Regions from separate parts of the Mesorhizobium sp. P3_A8 genome, predicted to be linked through region 2. Evidence: predicted binding sites of a transcription regulator. Region 2 holds the regulator's gene; the other holds the start of a gene.

Region 1 (10,533 bases), on a different contig from region 2:
GCTTCGGGTCGCCTGGAAAGTCGGCGACGAGATTGGCAAGCATCGCCGCGTCCTCGATAGCCATTGCCGCGCCCTGTGCCGCGAACGGCGTCATCGCATGAGCTGCGTCGCCGATCAGCGCGATGCCCTGCGGACTCGCCCACCGCGGTTGTTCAACGGTATGGATCGGAAAGGCCGTCCAGGGGCCGGCCAATGCGACAAGTCTTCCCAACGCCTGCACGGTACCGCGCATGGCTCCCCCAAGGATGGCGGGGTCGGCATGGCCCGACCAGCCTTCCGCGATGCGCTCGCCCCTGGTGAAGGCGGCAAGATTGAAGGCGCTGCCTTTGCGGACGGGATAGGCGACCATGTGGAAGCCGGGATGGAGGAAAGTGGTGACGCAGTCGGCAGCGCCAATGGCGGCAAAGGCCTGTCCGGCGGGGCTGTCGGTCGCCACGGTTGCGCGCCATGCCAGTTCGCCGGAAAAATGGCTTGACGCAAACCCGCTTTTCGAACCGGCGAGCCCGCGCACCGATGACCACACGCCATCGGCGCCGACCAGCAGAAAGCCATGCGTCTCGGTGGTGTCGCCTCCGGTCTCCACACTTGCCGTGACGCCATGGGGACCAGTGGCAATTTGGCCAACGCGTGCGCCGGTTGTGAGATGGATATCAGGCATCTCGGCAACACGCGCCATCAGTGCGCTCTGCAGGTCGGCCCGGTGCGCGACGAGATAGGGAGCGCCCCAGCGGCTTTCCCCGGCTTGTCCCAACGGTACCCGCGCGAGTTCTCGCAGCGTCCTTGCGTCCTTCAGCACCACGGCCTCCGGCCGCACCGCTGCCGGCAGAAGCCGGTCGAGCACGCCGAGTTGGCGCAGGATCCGTGTCGCGTTGGGAGAGAGCTGGATGCCGGCGCCTGCCGCTTCCAGGCGCTGTGCCTGTTCGAAAACCTGCACAGGGTAGCCACGTTCGGCAAAGGCAATGGCTGCGGTCAGCCCGGCGACGCCGGCTCCGGCGATGACGACTTGCCGGGAGCGCGTGTCGTCCATCAGGGCTGTCGCGAAAGAATCAGGCGGCCTGGTCGATGTAGAGGCAGCCGGCCGGCAGCGTTTCCGACGCCTTCAGCTTCGGCGAATAGCGGTAGAGCGTCGAGCAATAGGGGCAGACTTTCTCATTGTCGTCGCCCATGTCGAGAAACACATGCGGATGGTCGAAAGGCGGGTTGGCGCCCGTGCACATGAATTCCTTGACCCCGATGTCGATCGCCGGATGGCCCGCATCGTTCTGGAAATGGGGAATGGAACCGCCTGCCATCGTCGTCTCCTTAACGCAGTCACGCATGCATCTGGATCATAACAGGTCTCTTTGCAAGATCGATGAAATCAAACTGTCGCAAAAGCCTGTCAGAGGATAAGTTAAGCCGGTTAAGCGCGTGAGCGCGGACGCAAAGCGATTCCGCGACCGATCATGCGTCACAACGGCATGTTAGAGCGTCCATCGCCATCTGGCGGCGCTGCAAAAGGAACGGTTACGGGCAGGAACATGAACGAACTGAAGCCGGTGCAGAGCGAATTCGTCAATGTCGAGGTGGCCAGTTCGGAAGGCGGCAACCCCGATCGCTTCGTCAACCGCGAGTTTTCCTGGCTGCAGTTCAATCGCCGCGTGCTCGAAGAATCGCTGAACACCCATCATCCGCTGCTGGAGCGTGTGCGCTTCCTGTCGATCTCGGCAGCCAATCTCGATGAGTTCTTCATGGTGCGTGTCGCTGGCCTTGCGGGCCAGGTGCGCGAAGGAATCACGCTGAAAAGCCCCGATGGCCGCACGCCCGAGCAGCAGCTCGAACAATTGCTGCGCGAGGTTGAACGGCTGCAGGAAGACCAGCAGAAGAGCCTTTCGGCACTCACAGTGTTGCTCAACAAGGAAGGCATCGAGAGCATCACCCGCGACGCTCTGACCAAGGACGAGAAGGTCTGGCTGGAGGACCATTTCCAGGACCAGGTGTTTCCGGTGCTCACCCCGCTGTCGATCGACCCGGCGCATCCGTTCCCGTTCATTCCCAATCTCGGCTTCTCGATGGCGTTGCAGCTGCGCCACCGCAAGAATGGCGAGGAGATGAGTGCGCTCTTGCGCCTGCCGGTGGCGCTGAAGCGCTTCATCCGTTTGCCCGATCGCAAGCACCATGTCCGCTTCATTCCGCTGGAAGAGGCGGTCGGCCTCTATATCGGCAAGCTGTTTCCGGGCTACGAGGTCAAGGGTTCCGGCACGTTCCGCATCATTCGAGACAGCGATATCGAGGTCGAGGAGGAGTCGGAAGATCTCGTGCGCCTGTTCGAGACGGCGCTGAAACGCCGCCGCCGTGGTTCGGTGATCCGCATCGAATTCGACAAGCTGATGCCTGGCGAACTGCGCGAATTCGTCGCTGGCGAGCTCGGTGTCTCATCGAGCCGTATCAGCGTGCTCACCGGACCGCTGGCGCTCAGCCAGATCTCCGAGATTGTCTCCATCCCCCGCGATGACCTGAAGTTCACGCCCTACAATCCGCGCTTTCCCGAGCGCATCCGTGAGCATGGCGGCGACTGTTTTGCCGCCATTCGCGAGAAGGACATCGTCGTCCACCACCCCTATGAATCCTTCGACGTCGTCGTGCAGTTCCTGCGCCAGGCGATGGCCGATCCCGAAGTGGTGGCGATCAAGCAGACGCTTTACCGCACCTCCAACGACAGCCCGATCGTGCGCGCGCTGGTCGACGCGGCAGAGGCCGGCAAGTCGGTGACCGCGCTTGTCGAGCTCAAGGCCCGGTTCGACGAAGAAGCCAACATCCGCTGGGCGCGCGATCTCGAGCGCGCCGGCGTGCAGGTCGTGTTCGGCTTCCTCGAGTTGAAGACCCACGCCAAAATGTCGCTGGTGGTGCGGCGCGAGGATGGCAAGCTGCGCAACTACGTGCATCTCGGCACTGGCAACTACCACCCGGTCACCGCGCGTATCTACACTGACCTGTCCTTCTTCACCACCGATCCGACGATCGCCCGCGATGTCGCCCAGCTGTTCAATTTCATCACCGGCTACGCCGAGCCGACCGATGAAATGCGGATCGCGATCTCGCCATTCACGCTGAGAAGCCGCATCCTGAAGCACATTTCCGACGAAGTCGCCCATGCGCTGGAAGGAAAGCCGGCGCGCATCTGGATGAAGATGAACGCGCTTGTCGACCCGATCATCATCGACGCGCTTTACGATGCCAGCCGCGTCGGGGTGGAAATCGACCTCGTCGTGCGCGGTATCTGCTGCCTGCGGCCGCAGGTGCCGGGCCTGTCGGAAAACATCAGGGTCAAGTCGATCGTCGGCCGGTTCCTCGAACACAGCCGCATCTATTGTTTCGGCAACGGCCATGGCCTGCCCTCGGATGAAGCGATCGTCTACATCTCCTCGGCCGACCTGATGCCGCGCAATCTCGATCGCCGCGTCGAAACCATGGTGCCGATCACCAATCCAACTGTGCATGAACAGATCCTGGGCCAGATCATGCTGGGCAACATCATGGACAATCAGCAAAGTTTCGACGTATTGGCAGATGGAACCTCCCGGCGCGTGGTGCTGGAGGAGGGCGAGGAACCGTTCAACGCGCAGGAATATTTCATGACCAATCCGAGCCTGTCGGGACGGGGTGACGCGCTGAAGTCGCATGCGCCCAAACGCATTGCGCAGTTCAAGCGCCGCAAGAAGAACGCCGCAGCGTCCACCTGATGCTGTCTGATTCCCAGGGCCGGCTGCAGGACCGCCGACCGCTGTCCATCATCGACATCGGGTCGAATTCGATCCGCCTCGTTGTCTATGAAGGGCTGGCGCGCTCGCCGACCATGCTGTTCAACGAAAAGATGCTGGCAGGTCTTGGCCGCGGCATCGTTTCGACCGGCAAACTCGACCCCGAGGCGGTGACGCGCTCGATGGAAGAGTTCCGCCGCTTTCGCGCGCTGTCCGATCAGGCCGGCTCCGAGCATATGTATGTCTTGGCTACCGCCGCCGCGCGCGAGGCGATCAACGGCCCCGATTTCATTCACCGCGCCGAAGAGGTGCTGAAGACCGAGATCCGCGTCATCAGCGGGCGCCAGGAAGCCCATTATTCGGCGCTTGGTGTCATTTCGGGCTTCCATCCGGCCAATGGCATTGCCGGCGATCTGGGCGGCGGCAGCCTCGAACTCGTCGACGTCAATGGCGAGGCGATCGGTGACGGCATAACGCTGCCGCTCGGTGGCCTGCGTCTGCAGGACATGGCGAAGAATTCGCTCACCCAGGCGCAGAAGATCGCGCGCGACGAGTTGGCGCGGGCCAAGCTGTTGAAGGGCGGGCAGGGCCGGCCCTTTTACGCCGTCGGCGGCACCTGGCGAAACCTCGCCCGGTTGCACATGGAGATGAACAACTACCCGCTCGGCGTCATGCACCATTACGAGATGTCAGCCGACAGTGCGGCGAACTTTCTCAAGCAGGTGGCCAAAGCCGAGATCGAGAAGGTCAAGGGGATCGAAGGCGTTTCGAAGAACCGCCGCTCGCTGCTGCCCTATGGCGCCATCGTGTTGCAGGAGATCATGGCGGCGATGCAGCCGTCGAAGATCATCGTCTCGGCGCTCGGCGTACGAGAAGGCTTTCTCTATTCGCTGCTCGATGAGGCGGAGCAGAAGGCCGATCCGTTGATTTCGGCGTCCGAGGAGCTCGCCCGGTTGCGCTCGCGCTCCGTCACCCATGCGCACGAGCTGGTCGACTGGACGGCCAAATCCTTTGCCGCCTTCGGCATCGACGAGACCGAGGACGAGGCGCGCTACCGCCACGCAGCCGCATTGCTGGCCGATATCGGCTGGCGTGCGCATCCCGAATATCGCGGCAGGCAGTCGCTCAACATTATTGCCCATGCCTCTTTCTACGGCGTCGACCATCCCGGCCGTGCCTTCCTGGCTTTGGCCAGCGCCTATCGTCACGACGGCATCTTCAACGAATCCATCGCACCCGAAATCAAGGCGCTGGCTACGCCACGCTACCTTGAGCGGGCCCGGGTGCTGGCGGCGATGATGCGGGTGGTCTATCTGCTGACGGCCTCGATGCCCGGCATCATGCCTAGGCTGAAATGGGAACAGCGCGCCAACGGCGTGCTGGCGCTGGTGTTGCCGGCGTCGCTCTCCGACCTCTACGGCGAGCGGCCGGCCGGCCGCTTGGCGCAATTGGCGCGGATCACCAACCGCAGGCTGGTGCTGGCGGTCGAGGGCGGGCCGAGCGTGTCGGTGAAGTAGCATCGGGAGCCGTGTTCCCTGGGGCGGATCGGAAGAGGGCGACGACTGGGGGCGGCGGGGCGGAGAAAATACATGAAATGCAGCCAGATATTGCTGTTGTTGCTTTCAGCCCTCGGCTTTTTGGGCGTCGGATCAGCAAGAGCGCAGACGCTTTACACCTTGTCCCTTGAGTCCAAAGGGACATTCAAGTTCGATCGGTCTTATCCAAAGGGCGATGGCGAAAGAATGCCGTTTAATTTTCACCGGATGCTCGTGGCGCCCAAGCACGGAGAGAAAATAAATTACTTCGTATTCAAGCCAAGCGCCGACATATTCAAGCTCATGAAGTCTCTCTCGAAGGCTGATTTGTTCTCGCGACTTCAGCCGTGTTCTCAAGGTATCAACCAAGCTCTGTTTGATAAGGCGCAGACCATCGGAGGGTCGATCAGGCCCATCTTTGGCAGGGTCGATCTGTTGCCATACCTGAAGAGAAGAGAGCTGATTCAATCAGATGGCTATGTGTACGTCGCGATAGACGGCAACCTTCGGAATTACGTCAAAGCGCAAAGCGATTTTGGATACGAATGGGTGTCTGAAGCAGTACGAAAAAGACAGCTATGTCTCTACATAGGTGTCGGCCGTCTGGGTTACGGAGGCCTTGCCTCACAGCCCGTGAATGTAAGTCGGTTGGCAAACTTCGTTTTCTCGGACTGATGTGAGTGGGTCGATGACCGTTACACGGAAACCCATGTCGCCGTCCCCTAGCGGCGAATCGCCGAAATCCCTCGGTTTCGATCCCACGATCCATCGCAAGCTCGTCGCCGGCATCGAATCCGGTCTGCTGCGCGATCTGCACGTGGTTCTCGCCGCCCGCGCCGGGCAAGTCTTCCTGGAGCACTACGCGGAAGGCGCCGATGGGGAATGGGGGCGGCCCCTCGGTCATGTCGCTTTCGACGCCGGCACGCTGCACGATCTGCGCTCGGTGACGAAGAGTATTGTCAGCCTGCTTTACGGCATTGCGCTCGACAAGGGATTGGTGCCGCCGCCCGAAGCGCCGCTTGTCGCGCAGTTTCCCGAATATGCAGGTCTCGCCGCCGACCCGGCCCGCGCCAGGATCACCATCGGCCACGCACTGACGATGACGCTCGGCATGGAATGGGACGAGAACCGTCCCTACAGCGATCCGCTGAACAGCGAGATCGCGATGGAACTCGCCCCCGACCGCTATCGCTTCGTCCTCGAACGGCCGATCATCGCGGAAGCCGGGAGCCGCTGGATCTATTCCGGTGGCAGCGTGGCGCTCGTTGGCGCGATCATCGAGAGAGGCAGCGGCAAATCGCTGCCGGACTTCGCGCGTGAAGCACTGTTCGCGCCGCTCGGCATCGGGCGGTTCCACTGGTCGGCCGGTAACGATGGCATCGCCTCGGCAGCCTCGGGGCTCAGGCTGACCGCTGGCGATCTGCTCAAGATCGGTCAGTTGCTTCTTCGCAAGGGCGAGTGGAACGGGCAGCGCATCGTCTCGGAAAGCTGGATCGCGGCATCGTTCACATCGGCGACTTCGACGCCCGATGGCCTCGGCTATGGTCGGCTGTGGTTCATCGGCGACGCGCCCGCGCCAGCCTTCGATGCTCCCAAACCGTGGCATGCCGGCTTCGGCAATGGCGGCCAGCGGCTCTGGCTGATGCCCGAGGCGGACATCGCGGCCGTCATCTATGCCGGCAAGTACAATGCCTGGGATGCCTGGGTGACGCCGACGCGCGTCTGGCGCGAGATCATCCTGGCCAATTTCCTGCGTCTTTAATCGAGATCAAGTCTCGCTGCCGCGTCCATCGGCCGACCAGGCTCCGGCACCAGCCATCGCCAGCGCCAGGAAACCGCCTGATATAGCAATGTCCTTCATAAGCATTTGCTGGTGCAGGAAGGCGAGCATCGCATCGTCAGCGCCCTGGCCGTAGTGGCCGATAAAGCCGGCAACGACGCAGAAGGCCGCCAGCAGCAGCGCCACGATCCGGGTCTGGAAGCCGACGAGGACCAGCAATCCGGCGATCAGCTCGAACAGGCCGGTGCCCCAGGCGGCGAGCGTCGGCAACGGCAGACCGAGGCCGGCGAAATAGGCTGAAGTGCCGGCGATGTTGGCGAGCGCCTGAAAGCCTGACGGTACGAACATCACGGCAAACAGCAGCCGCGAAACCAGAAGCAATGCGTTGCGAGCCATGGCCACCTCCCTTGCCGGCGCCTGATTGGGTCCGAGCCAGCCACCGCGCAGTCTACGCCTGCGCTGCTGCCGCCGATACCGAACCGGCTACTTCAGACAACGAAAAAGCGGCGCGAAAAATTCCGCGCCGCTTCTGTCAAGACCTGGGAGGGGGCTTGGGAGGGGAGGCTCAGCCGCGCTTGGCGTCGATCGAATAGGCGCCCGGGCCTGAGGAAGCCAGCAAGATGAAGCCGCCGGTGATGGCGAGGTTCTTGAGAAACTGGATCATCTGCATCTGGTCGGCCCAGCCGGTGTGAGCAACCAGCCCGGTGGCGATGGTGAAGACCGCGAGCACCCAGGCGGCAATCCGGGTCTGGAAGCCGACGAGGATGGCAAGGCCGCCGAGCAGTTCGATCAGGCCGACGACAACGGCGGTTACGGTCGGAAAGGGCAGGCCGATACCGCCGAAATAGGCAGCGGTGCCGGAAATGGCGGTGAGCTTGCCGAAACCGGAAAGCAGGAAAATGACCGCGAGCAGGATGCGGCCGAGCAGGATGGTGACAGCGCTGTTGGACGCGGTGCCGGCGCCGGCGGCGGAAGTGTTGATGGACATGGGGACTCTCCGAATGGGTTGAATGCCGGAGAGATAGACGATACCGACTGTTCACCAAAGCCGCCTATCCGGCGACACATCGTTCACAGGTTGTACATTTCCGTGATCGGCCAGGAAGCGCGAAATTTGTGTCGGGTGATGTGGTGACGGGAGCAAATTATCCCGCCGAAAAACACCTTACCCCGGATGCGTCATGTCCTCCGGCCGCACCAGCCGGTCATAGTCGGCCTCGCTGACCAGTCCGGTGGCCAGCGCCTCCTCGCGCAGCGTCGTGCCGTTCTTGTGCGCCGTCTTGGCGATCTTGGCGGCGTTGTCGTAGCCGATGGTCGGCGCAAGCGCCGTCACCAGCATCAGCGAGCGGTCGAGGGCCGCCTTGATATTGTCTTCACGCGCCTCGATGCCGACGACGCAATTGTCCGTGAAGGAGACCGATGCGTCGGCGAGCAGCTGCACCGACTGCAGGAAATTGTAGGCCATCAGCGGGTTGTAGACATTGAGCTCGAAATGGCCTTGGCTGCCGGCGAAGGTCAGCGCTGCGTTGTTGCCGAACACCTGCACGCAGACCTGCGTCATCGCTTCGCACTGCGTTGGATTGACCTTGCCCGGCATGATCGACGAGCCGGGTTCGTTTTCCGGCAGCGACAATTCGCCGAGACCCGAGCGCGGGCCGGAACCGAGGAAGCGGATGTCGTTGGCGACCTTGAACAGCGCGGCGGCCGCCGCGTTGATGGCGCCGTGCGAAAAAACCATGGAATCGTGTGCCGCCAGCGCCTCGAACTTGTTCGGCGCGGTGACGAAGGCGATGCCGGTGATGGCGGCGATGCGGTCAGCCACCCGCTCGGCAAAGCCGACCGGCGCGTTGAGGCCGGTGCCGACAGCGGTGCCGCCCTGCGCCAGTTCCTGCAGGCCGGGCAGCGTCAGTTCGATGCGCTTGATCGATGAGGCGACCTGCGCCGCATAGCCTGAGAATTCCTGGCCCAGCGTCAGCGGCGTGGCATCCTGCGTGTGCGTGCGACCGATCTTGATGATGTGGTTGAACTCTCGGCTCTTGGCGGCAAGCGCCTTGTGCAGGTGCTTCAACGCTGGCAACAAATCGTGCACGATGCGCTCGGCGCAGGCGATGTGCATGGCCGTCGGATAGGTGTCGTTCGACGACTGGCTCATATTGACGTGGTCGTTGGGATGCACCGGCTTCTTCGAGCCCATGACGCCGCCCAGCATCTCGATCGCCCGGTTGGAGATCACCTCATTGGCGTTCATGTTGGATTGCGTGCCCGAGCCGGTCTGCCAGACCACCAGCGGGAAATGGTCGTTGAGCTTGCCGTCAATGACCTCTTGCGCCGCCTCGACAATCGTTTTGCCGATCGCGGGATCGAGGCGCTTCAGCTCCATATTGGCTTCCGCCGCCGCCCGCTTGACGATGCCCAGCGCGCGCACGACCGAAACCGGCTGCTTTTCCCAGCCGATCTTGAAATTGCCGAGTGAGCGCTGCGCCTGCGCGCCCCAATAGCGGTCGGCCGCAACCTCGATGGGGCCGAACGTATCGGTTTCGGTTCTGGTCTTTGGCGTGCTCACGGCAAGTCTCCGGTCTGTCGATTTGGGCAACGGCGTATCGCGTTGCACAAATGGCTTCAAGCGGAGATTGCGGGCGGTATGGATGCAAATCGGTTCAAGTCTGGACTGAGAAAGCGCCGTGGCGGCACGAAAGCGCATTTTAGCTTGATGACAGATACCGAGCCGTCAAATACGGTGCCGCGCAACGGAATTCTGATCAGGTAGACGTGGCACACGATTTCCAGCACGACATAGATGCAATCGTACGCATTGATGCCATTCCGACCATTCTCGACGTCGTTTGCCGCACCACTGGAATGGGCTTTGCCGCGGTCGCCCGCGTTACCGAGGATCGCTGGATCGTCTGCAGCGTGCTCGACAATATCGATTTCGGCTTGGCTCCGGGTGGCGAGCTGAAGGTCGAAACCACCATCTGCAACGAGATTCGCGCCAGCCATGAAGCCGTGGTGATTGATAGCGTTGCCGATGATACGGTTTTTTGCGGCCACCACACGCCCGCGCAATATGGTTTTCAGAGCTACATATCGATGCCGATCATCCGCAAGGACGGGCAGTTCTTCGGCACGCTATGCGCCATCGACCCACGTCCGGCGCGGCTGAAGAACCGCGAAATCATCGGCATGTTCAAACTGTTCGCCGAACTGATCGCGGCCCATCTGGACGCGGCCGAGCGGCTGGACGCCGCCCGTGCCGAAACCCTGCACGAGCGCGGCAACAAGGAATTGCGCGAGCAGTTCATCGCGGTCCTCGGTCATGACCTGCGCAACCCGCTCGGCTCGATAGCGTCCGGCGTCAACATGCTGAAGCGCACCGATGACGAGGCGAAGCGCGCGCAGATCCTGGCCCTGATGGAAGGCAGCGTGGTGCGCATGAGCGGGCTCATAGACAATGTGCTCGACTTCGCCCGGACCCCTA
Region 2 (10,533 bases):
CGAGTTGCCGGTGGCCGCCTTCATCAAGGCGCAGGATTTGAGCATCGAGTTCGTCAACAAGGCCTGGTGCGCGATTACGGGCCTTGCCAAGGAAGACGTCATCGGCCGGACCGACCGCGAGCTGTTCGGCACGCAAGACGCGGAAAGCTACAGCCATGACGACACCGAGGTCGTCGTAACCGGCAAGGGCCTCGAGGTCGAGGAGCCCGTCACCCATCTCGACGGCACGGTGCGGCAGTTGATGACGCGCAAGAGCCGGCTGGTGGCCATCGACGGATCGATGCACCTGGTCGGCTCCAGCACCGACATCACCGACGTCAAGGCGCGCGAGCGGGCGCTGGAAGAGAGCATGCGCGAGAACGAGGTGTTCCGCAGTCTGATCGACAACGTACCGGTGTCGATCTACGCCAAGCGCTCCGATCTCAGGCAGTTCTATGTCAACAAGGGCTGGTGCGACCTCACCGGTCTCAGCAGGGAAGATGCGATCGGCAAGACCGACATCGAGATTTTCGGGGAGGACGGCGAGGCTTTCGTGGCCGGCGATCTGGCCGTGCTGCGCACCGGCGACACCCAGGAGATCGAGGAGACCGTGCGGCTTGCCGACGGCAGCGTCAGGCATCAGTTCGCGCGCAAGGGCGCGATGATCGCGTCGGACGGTTCGCTCTACCTGATCGGATCGACCACCGACATCACGGAACTGAAGATGCGCGAGGCCGAGCTCAGCGAGGCGCGCCAGCGCGCCGTGCTCGCCGACCGCGCCAAGTCGGAGTTCCTCGCCAATATGAGCCATGAGATCCGCACGCCGATGAACGGTGTGCTGGGCATGGCGGAACTCCTGGCCAAATCCAATCTCGATCCGAAGCAGAAGACGTTCACCGACATCATCGTCAAGTCGGGCAACGCGCTCTTGACCATCATCAACGACATCCTGGATTTCTCCAAGATCGATGCCGGCCAGATGGTGCTCGATCCGGCACCCTTCAACCTTGCCGAGGCGATCGAGGACGTGGCGACGCTGGTGTCGACGCGCGCCAAGGAAAAGGACCTCGAGCTCATCGTGCGTGTCGAGCCGAGGCTCGAAAGCCTGTTCATCGGCGATGTCGGCCGCATCAGGCAGATCGTCACCAACCTCGTCGGCAATGCGGTGAAATTCACCGATGAGGGCCATGTGCTGGTCGATGTGACCGGCGAGAAGGTCCCGACCGGAACCAAGCTGACGATCTCGGTTACCGATACCGGGATCGGCATCCCCGAGGAAAAACTGAAACTGGTGTTCGAAAAATTCAGCCAGGTCGACACCTCCTCGACACGGCGGCACGAGGGCACCGGGCTTGGCCTTGCCATCACCTCACGACTGGTCGAGCTGATGGGCGGCACCATCGGCGTCGAGAGCGCAGAGGGCAAGGGCTCGACCTTCTGGTTTACCGTGACGCTGCCCAGGGCCGGTCAGCAGAACGGGCAGCGCATCATGCCGGTGGACGTGACGGGCGCACGCGTGCTGATCGTTGACGACAATGCCGTCAACCGGGCCATCCTGACCGAGCAGATGACCTCGTGGACGTTCGATTCCTGTGCGGCCGAGAGCGGCGCCGAGGGCCTGAAGGTGCTGATCGCCGCCGCTGCCTATGGCGTGGCCGTGGATTGCGTCGTGCTCGACTACCAGATGCCCGAGATGAGCGGCGCCGAAATGGCGCGCATCGTGCGCAACACCGAAGGCCTCGCCGACACGCCGATCATCATGCTGACCTCGGTCGACCAGTCGCTCGCCAACACCAGCTACCGCGATCTCGGCATCGATGCCCAGCTGATCAAGCCGGCGCGCTCCTCCGTGCTTCTGGAAACGCTGGTGGCGACCATCCAGCGCCATCGCCACACCATGGATGGGCCGGTTCAGCAAATCGCAACCGAGAGGCTTGATGCCCCCCAGCGGCCACCGCTGGCGCCGTACGAACAACGCGCGCAATTGCAGCCGCCGCCGGTTCGTCCCAGGCTGCCTGCCACCGGCGATGGCGGACACAGGCTGGATATCCTCGTGGCCGAGGACAATGAGGTGAACCAGATGGTCTTCACCCAGATCCTCGGCGAGACCGGCTACGGCTTCGAGATCGTCGGCAATGGCCGCAAGGCGCTCGACGCCTTCGGCAAGCTCAGTCCGTGCATGATCCTGATGGATGTCTCGATGCCTGAGATGAGCGGGCTCGAGGCGACCGCCGCGATCCGCCGGCTGGAAGAGGAAACCGGTACGCATGTGCCGATCGTCGGCGTCACCGCGCATGCGCTTAAGGGCGACCGCGAGCGCTGCCTGGAGGCGGGCATGGACGACTATCTGCCAAAGCCGATCAGCCCCAGGGCCCTGCTGGAGAAAGTCGAGCGCTGGATCGGCGCCGGCAGCCAGGTCCAACGCAACGCGGGATAGCATCCGGCCGCGTGGTTTCAGGGATCCGAGGAGGCAAGCCGAGGGAATCAATCGCCGATTTGCTGCTACCCCTGCGTGCAATGCCTATGGTGCGATCGCACCATATCAAAGGCCGCGCCGAGCCGGGACAATGGCAACATCGAATTCCGCCCTTGCAGTTACGGGCGGGAGCAGCGACCGCCAGTATGGAACAGCGTCAACCTACCCCAACGGACCTGTTTTTGGCGATGGCCCGGCCATGACACGCTCTGGTCTTGAGCAGCGCACTCCCGTCCGGATTTTCTTCACCTGAAAAAGCCCCGCCGAATCCGGCGGCGGCTCGAGCCGGTGGATGGCTCAAGCCACTGATTCCGGGGGCAAACTCGGATCAGGCCATGATCGCCCGACGCCACCGCCTTTTCCAGTGCCGGCAACGCGTTACCGGGCTGACACGAAACTGTCATGCGACTGTTATAATCGAAGGCTATTGGCCTCAGCGGGCGCTGGTTAGGAAAACGCGCCGAGAGACCATCTTCCGAACAGGAGCAGGCCACATGAGACATTTCATCCGCTCGGCGGCCGTTGCGATCGCAATGGCTACAGCGTCTACCTTCACCCTTTCCGCAGCAATGGCAGCTGACCTTTCCGGCGCCGGCTCGACCTTCATCTACCCGGTGTTCGCCAAGTGGGCCGACACCTACAAGAAGGATACCGGCATCGGCCTCAACTACCAGTCGATCGGTTCCGGCGGCGGCATCAAGCAGGTCATCGCCAAGACCGTGACTTTCGGTGCCACCGACAAGCCGATGTCTGACGCCGACCTGGAAAAGAACGGCCTCGTGCAGTTCCCGATGGTGATGGGCGGCATCGTGCCGATCGTCAACCTCACCGGCGTCAAGCCGGGCGAACTCGTCCTCGACGGCCAGACGATTGCCCAGATCTATCTCGGCGCCATCACCACCTGGGATGATGCCGCGATCAAGGCGCTGAACCCCACCCTCACCCTGCCGTCGACCGCGATCGCCGTCGTACATCGTTCGGACGGCTCGGGCACCACCTTCAACTTCACCAACTATCTGGTGAAGCTCTCGCCCGACTGGAAGGACAAGGTTGGTTCGGACACGGCCGTCGAATGGCCGACGGGCGTTGGCGCCAAGGGCAGCGAAGGCGTTGCCAACACCGTCAAGCAGACGGATGGCGGCATCGGCTACGTCGAATACGCCTATGCCAAGCAGAACAACCTGTCCTACTCCAAGATGCTGAATGCAGCCGGCAAGGTCGTCGAGCCGTCGCTCGAATCCTTCGGCGCTGCCGCTTCGAATGCCGACTTCAAGACTGCCAAGAACTTCAACGTCATCATCACCAACGAGCCCGGCGACGCCACCTGGCCGATCGCGGCTTCCACCTGGGTGCTGATCCACAAGGCTCCGGATGATGCCGCCGCCACCGGCGAAGCCCTGAAGTTCTTTGCCTGGGCCTACAAGGACGGCAAGGAAACCGCCAAGGCGCTCGACTACGTCTCGATCCCCGACAGCGTCGTCGACCTGATCAAGGCTTCGTGGAAGACCGACATCCAGACCGACGGCAAGCCCGTCTACGCCGGCGAGTAACATCCCTTGAAGGAGCGCCGCGCTTGCGGCGCTCCTTTTCCTTCAATTCGAAAGAGCCGAGCTTGACATGAGCGCTGTCCAGGAAGCCTTGCCAGCCGTTAGAGGTTCGCGTGATGCCATCGTCCGACGCTTCGCGCTGACCGACTCGATCTTCCACGGAATGACCCGTGCTGCCGCGATCCTGGTGCTGGTCCTGCTCGGCGGCGTTGCGATCTCGCTGTTTGCCGGCTCCTGGCAAGCCCTCTCGACCTTCGGCTTTTCCTTCCTGACCAGCGAAAGCTGGAACCCGGTGACGGAGAAATTCGGTGCCCTGGCGCCGATCTACGGCACCATCATCACCTCTGCCATCGCCATCCTGATCGCCGTGCCGCTCGGCATCGGCATCGCCGTCTTCCTCACCGAGCTTTGCCCACGCCCGCTACGGCGCCCGATCGGCATGGCGGTGGAACTGCTGGCCGGCATCCCTTCGATCATCTACGGCATCTGGGGCCTGTTCGTGCTGGCACCGTTCCTGCAGACGACGGTGCAGCCCTTCGTCATCAGCGTGTTCCACGGCATTCCCGGCCTCAACAGCCTGTTTGCCGGCCCGCCCTACGGCATCGGCCTGCTGACGTCGTCGATGATCCTGGCCATCATGGTGCTGCCGTTCATCACCTCGATCACCAAGGACGTCTTCGACACGGTGCCTCCCGTGCTGAAGGAATCGGCCTACGGCATTGGTTGCACCACCTGGGAAGTAACCCGCCGCGTCGTCATTCCCTACACCCGCATCGGCATCATGGGCGGCGTCATGCTCGGCCTCGGCCGCGCGCTCGGTGAAACCATGGCGGTGACCTTCGTCATCGGCAACGCGCACCGCATCTCGACCTCGCTGTTCGCGCCGGCAACGACAATCTCCGCCACCATCGCCAACGAATTCACCGAAGCGGTCGGCGATCTCTACACTTCTTCGCTGGTGGCGCTCGGCCTGATCCTGTTCGTCATCACTTTCCTGATCCTTGCCATCGCACGCTACATGCTGATGCGCATCGACGCCCGCACGGGAGCCTGACCGATGTCGACAGCCACGTCGCTTCACCAGAGCCGCAAGCGCAAGAATGGCGTGATGATGACGCTGTGCGTTGCCGCCGCCGGCATCGGCCTTGCCTGGCTGGCGCTCATCCTCGGCGCCCTGCTCTACAAAGGCCTTTCAGGTGTCAATCTTGCGGTTTTCACGGAAATGACGCCGCCGCCCGGCGATGCCGGCGGTCTGCTCAACGCCATCTACGGCAGCATCGTGATGACCATCATCGGCATCATCGTCGGCACGCCGATCGGTGTGCTGGCCGGCACCTATATGGCCGAATACGGCCGCTTCTCGAAGCTCACCACCGTGGTGCGCTTCATCAACGACATCCTGCTGTCGGCGCCGTCGATCATCATAGGCCTGTTCGTCTATGAGCTGATGGTGCGGCCGATGGGGCACTTCTCGGCGATCGCCGGCGCCGTCGCTCTCGCCATCCTGGTCATCCCGGTCGTCGTGCGCACCACCGAGGACATGCTCAACCTGGTGCCCAACGCGTTGCGCGAAGCCGGCACCGCGATCGGCGCCCCGCGCTGGGTGGTCATCAAGTCGGTTGCCTACCGCGCTGCAATGTCCGGCATCGTCACCGGCATATTGCTGGCCATCGCCCGCATCTCCGGCGAGACCGCACCCCTTCTTTTCACGGCGCTGAACAACCAGTTCTGGTCGAGCAATCTCAACGCGCCGATGGCCAGCCTGCCCGTCACCATCTTCCAGTTCGCTCTCAGCCCTTACGAGGAATGGCAGCAGCTGGCCTGGACTGGCGCACTCATCATCACATTGACGGTTCTCGCGCTCAGCATCGTTGCGCGCAGCTTGACCGGACGCAGAGAGGACAAATGAGCCAGATGTTGTCTCCAGACATGACGATCGCCGCCGAGGCAGCCGCCAAGGTAAAGATCGAGGTCAAGAACCTCAACTTCTACTACGGCCAGTCGAAGGCGCTGAAGGATATCACGCTGTCGCTGCCCGAGCGCAGCGTGACCGCCTTCATCGGACCGTCGGGCTGCGGAAAGTCGACGCTGCTGCGCGTCTTCAACCGCATCTATGAGCTCTATCCCAAGCAGACCGCCGAGGGCCAGGTGCTGCTCGACGGCCAGAACGTCCTCGACCGCTCGCAAGATCTCAACCTGCTGCGCACCAAGATCGGCATGGTGTTCCAGAAGCCGACCCCGTTCCCGATGTCGATCTATGAGAACATCGCCTTTGGCGTCAGGCTCTATGAGAAGATCAGCAAGGCCGAGATGGACGGCCGCGTTGAGCAGGCGCTGAAGCGCGCAGCCCTGTGGAACGAGGTCAAGGACAAGCTTAACGCCAGCGGCCTCAGCCTGTCCGGTGGCCAGCAGCAGCGGCTGTGCATCGCCCGCACCGTGGCGGTGAAGCCGGAAGTCATCCTGCTCGACGAGCCAGCCTCGGCGCTCGACCCGCTGTCGACCGCCAAGATCGAGGAGCTGATCGACGAACTGCAGGCCGACTACACGATCGTCATCGTCACCCACAACATGCAGCAGGCGGCGCGCGTCTCGAAGCAGACCGCTTTCATGTATCTGGGCGAGCTGGTCGAGTTCGACAAAACCGAGAAGATCTTCACGTCGCCTCGCGAGAAGCGCACGCAAGACTACATCACCGGCCGCTTCGGCTGATCGCACGCATACGAGGACCAGGATCATGGCCGAACACACAGTCGCAGCCTTCGACGAGGATCTCGGACAGATCAGCAGGCTGATCAGCGACATGGGCGATCTCGCTGGCTCGATGGTCGGCGGCGCCACCAAGGCGCTGCTGAATTCCGACAACGCACTGGCACAGCGCGTGGTCTCCGACGACGCCATCATGGATGCGCGCCAGCGCGAACTCGACGATCGCGCCATCACGCTGATCGCCAAGCGCCAGCCGATGGCCGACGATCTGCGCCACGTCGTCGGCTCGATCCGCATGGCCGGCGATCTCGAACGCATTGGCGATCTTGCCAAGAACATCGCCAAGCGTGTCGGCACCGTTGGTCTCAGCGCCACGCCGCGCGACCTGTCGCATTCCATCGACGCCATGGCGCAGCTGGTGCTGATCCAGGTGCAGGGCGTGATCGAGGAGTATGCGGCGCGCGATGCCGCCGCACTGGCGAAGCTGCGCGCCGACGACGAACGCATCGACGTCAAATACACCTCCGTCTTCCGCGAACTGCTGACCTACATGATGGAAGATCCGCGCAACATCACGGCTTGCACCCATCTGCTGTTCTGCGCCAAGAATCTCGAACGCATCGGCGACCACGTGACCAACATCGCCGAAAACGCCTACTATGTCCTGACCGGCACGCAGTTGCCCGCCAATCGTCCCAAGCAGGACGAGACGGCGATGTCGGCGCCCGCGGCCTGACGCAAGAGGTGACCAATCAATGATCGCGCCACGCATCATGGTGGTGGAGGATGAGGAGCCGCTGGGGGTGCTGCTCCGTTACAATCTTGAATCCGAAGGCTACCAGGTGGAGGTGGTGCCGCGCGGCGACGAGGCTGAGATCCGCTTGCAGGAGAACGTGCCCGACCTTCTGGTGCTCGACTGGATGGTGCCGGCGGTGTCCGGCATCGAACTCTGCCGGCGCCTGCGGATGCGGCCCGAGACCGAGCGGCTGCCGATCATCATGCTGACCGCGCGGGGCGAAGAAAGCGACCGCGTCCGTGGGCTCTCGACCGGCGCCGACGACTATCTGGTCAAGCCGTTCTCGACGCCGGAATTCATGGCTCGCGTCAAGGCGCTGCTGCGCCGCGCCAAGCCGGAAGTCCTGTCCAGCGTGCTCAAGGTCGGCGACATCGTGCTCGACCGTGAATCGCACCGGGTCTATCGCAAGAAGAGCGAGATCCGGCTCGGGCCGACCGAGTTCCGCCTGCTCGAATTCATGATGCGCCATCCCGGCCGCGTCTTCTCGCGCAGCCAGTTGCTCGACAATGTCTGGGGCGAGACGATCTATATCGACGAGCGTACGGTGGACGTGCATGTCGGCCGCCTGCGCAAGGCGGTCAACAATGGCCGCATGCCCGATGTCATCAGAACCATTCGTGGCGCGGGCTACGCGATCAGGGAAGATTGAGCGGGACCTGATTCAGGCAACGTTCTTGCCGGTGCCAGCTCTCGCCTGCACGCCCGGCGCGAAAATCTCCTGGTCGACGAAGGTCAGGGCGCGCATGGCGCAGCCTTCGCGGATCAGCGGCAGTTCGTTCGGTTCGGTGTCGAAGGAAATCGATTTCGAGTGCTGGCCGCCGGCCGTCTGGGCGATGGCCTCGCGCAATGCCGGCTCGATCAGGTCGAAGGCGGCGGCGCTGACGCCGACCATCGCGACGGGTGCGGGGTCGATCAGCGCGAACAGGCTGCCGAGGGCGTAGCCGAGCGCCTCACCGGCCTTGCGGTAGGCTTCGCGCTCGGGCCCGTCGCGTTCCCGTGCCGTCGCGGCCAGTGCCCGCATCTGCGCGTCGCTGACATCGGCGACCGGCTCGGTGTCCTCGCTGAGCTGCCTGGCGTTGCGCCAGATGGCGTAGTTGCCGGCATAGGCCTCGACGCAGCCGCGGCGTCCGCAGCGGCAGAGCGCGCCGCCTGGCCGATGGATCATGTGGCCGAACTCGCCGCCCGAGGAATGGGTACCGGTGAACAGCTCGCCCTTCAGCACCAGGCCCATGCCGATGCCGTGCGACAGAAGGATGGCGATGAAGTCGTCGCGGTAGCGCTCGGGATCGCGCCAACGCAGCGCCACCGCCATCATGTTGCAGTCGTTCTCCATGGTGGCTGGGATGCCGAACTCTGCCTCGAGGATGTCGGCGAAGGCGATGTCGGTCTGCGGCGTGATCGGCGACCACAGCATCGCCCGGGCCTCGGTGTCGGTGATGCCCTGGATCGCCAGCGCGATGCGGGCGACGCTGCGCACGTCGATATCGGGATCCTCGAGGCGGCGCCGTACAATGGCGACGCATTCGCCGATCAGCGCCTCGCGCGACATGGTCAGCGTGTCCAGCCGGCGCTGTTCTTCCGATACCACCTGGCCGGCATAGTCGATGACGGCGACGGAGAGGAAATTCAGCGACAGCACCACGGTCATGACAGCCGCAGCCTCCGGGTTGAGGCCGAGGCCGACCTGCGGCCGGCCGCGCTTGAGTGCGCCGGCCTCGCTCGGCTTGCCTTCGGCCAGTATGCCTTCGCCGATCAGGTCGGAAGAAATCGCCGATATGGTCGAGTGGCTGAGGCCGGTGGTCGCGGCAATCTCGGTGCGCGAGGGCCGACCGGCCCGGCGCACGGCCGCAATCACCATCGCGCGGTTGCGCCGGCGCAAATCGTCGTGGCGGATTCCGACCGACATGTTTTCCCACATCCTCCCGGTCGCCGCGGTTCCTCCAGCCCCTCGAACGCTGCCGGCGACACGGTCAAATACTGGCAGAAGCGGCCCGTCCTGTCATTTATTTATTCCGAGGCTCGAAAAAAATTCATGAGGACATCAAAATCCATCAGAATCGTTGTTGACAGCGTTCCGGTGTTGGATCAGTGTTTTTTCGAGGCTCGAAAAAATAGAGCCTCTGTGCCGGCCTTAGGGCCAGTTTGGTCGCGCCATACGCGGCGCAGGGAGGAATATCATGAAGAGATTCACAGCCGCCATCCTGGCGGGTGTCGCCATGTCGCTGACGCTTGTGTCGGTCGCGCAGGCGAAGGACAAGGTCATCGGCGTTTCCTGGTCCAACTTCCAGGAAGAGCGCTGGAAGACCGACGAGGCCGCCATGAAGAAGGCGATCGAGGCCGCCGGCGACAAGTACATCTCCGCCGATGCGCAGTCCAATCCCGGCAAGCAGCTTACCGATGTCGAAAGCCTGATCTCGCAGGGCGCCAATTCGCTGATCATCCTGGCGCAGGATGCCTCGGCCATCGGCCCGGCCGTGCAGAAGGCGCTGGACGAAGGCATTCCGGTCGTCGGCTATGACCGCCTGATCGAGAACAAGGACGTCTTCTACCTGACCTTTGACAACAAGGAAGTCGGCCGCTTGCAGGCGGCTGCGGTGTTCAAGGCCAAGCCGGAAGGCAATTATGTCTTCATCAAGGGCTCGGGCGCCGATCCGAACGCCGACTTCCTGTTCTCGGGCTCGATGGAAGTGCTCAAGGCGGCCATCGACAGCGGCAAGATCAAGAATGTCGGCGAAGCCTATACGGACGGCTGGCTGCCCGCCAACGCCCAGAAGAACATGGAGCAGTTCCTGACGGCCAACGACAACAAGGTCGATGCCGTGGTCGCCGCCAATGACGGCACCGCCGGCGGCGTCGTCGCGGCGCTGACGGCGCAAGGCTTGGCCGGCACCGTGCCGGTGTCGGGCCAGGACGGCGATCATGCCGCGCTGAACCGCATCGCGCTCGGCACCCAGACCGTGTCGGTGTGGAAAGACGCGCGCGAGCTCGGCAAGAACGCCGCCGAGATCGCCTCGCAGCTGGCCGACGGC

Evidence for each region. Region 2 encodes PhoB, which activates phosphate uptake and scavenging genes when phosphate is short. Its sites were predicted from a motif close to TGTCATNNANCTGTCAT; they were not measured.
Region 1: the regulator PhoB is predicted to act here: its motif matches at 1,356-1,372, upstream of AC1DX4_RS04935 (RNA degradosome polyphosphate kinase).

The regions. Positions count from the first base shown of each region.
Region 1 is NZ_JBFUGI010000002.1:168,444-178,976, reverse strand. Features, by position in the region: gene AC1DX4_RS04945 (FAD-dependent monooxygenase) at 1-1,027, opposite strand, end outside; gene AC1DX4_RS04940 (zinc-finger domain-containing protein) at 1,047-1,292, opposite strand; gene AC1DX4_RS04935 (RNA degradosome polyphosphate kinase) at 1,521-3,722, shown strand; gene ppx (exopolyphosphatase) at 3,722-5,257, shown strand; gene AC1DX4_RS04925 (hypothetical protein) at 5,330-5,950, shown strand; gene AC1DX4_RS04920 (serine hydrolase domain-containing protein) at 5,985-7,037, shown strand; gene AC1DX4_RS04915 (DoxX family protein) at 7,044-7,451, opposite strand; gene AC1DX4_RS04910 (DoxX family protein) at 7,621-8,043, opposite strand; gene fumC (class II fumarate hydratase) at 8,221-9,618, opposite strand; gene AC1DX4_RS04900 (sensor histidine kinase) at 9,825-10,533, shown strand, end outside.
Region 2 is NZ_JBFUGI010000013.1:29,917-40,449, forward strand. Features, by position in the region: gene AC1DX4_RS26950 (PAS domain-containing protein) at 1-2,416, shown strand, start outside; gene pstS (phosphate ABC transporter substrate-binding protein PstS) at 2,950-4,005, shown strand; gene pstC (phosphate ABC transporter permease subunit PstC) at 4,073-5,056, shown strand; gene pstA (phosphate ABC transporter permease PstA) at 5,060-5,911, shown strand; gene pstB (phosphate ABC transporter ATP-binding protein PstB) at 5,908-6,711, shown strand; gene phoU (phosphate signaling complex protein PhoU) at 6,737-7,444, shown strand; gene phoB (phosphate regulon transcriptional regulator PhoB) at 7,464-8,153, shown strand; gene AC1DX4_RS26985 (ROK family protein) at 8,166-9,410, opposite strand; gene xylF (D-xylose ABC transporter substrate-binding protein) at 9,682-10,533, shown strand, end outside.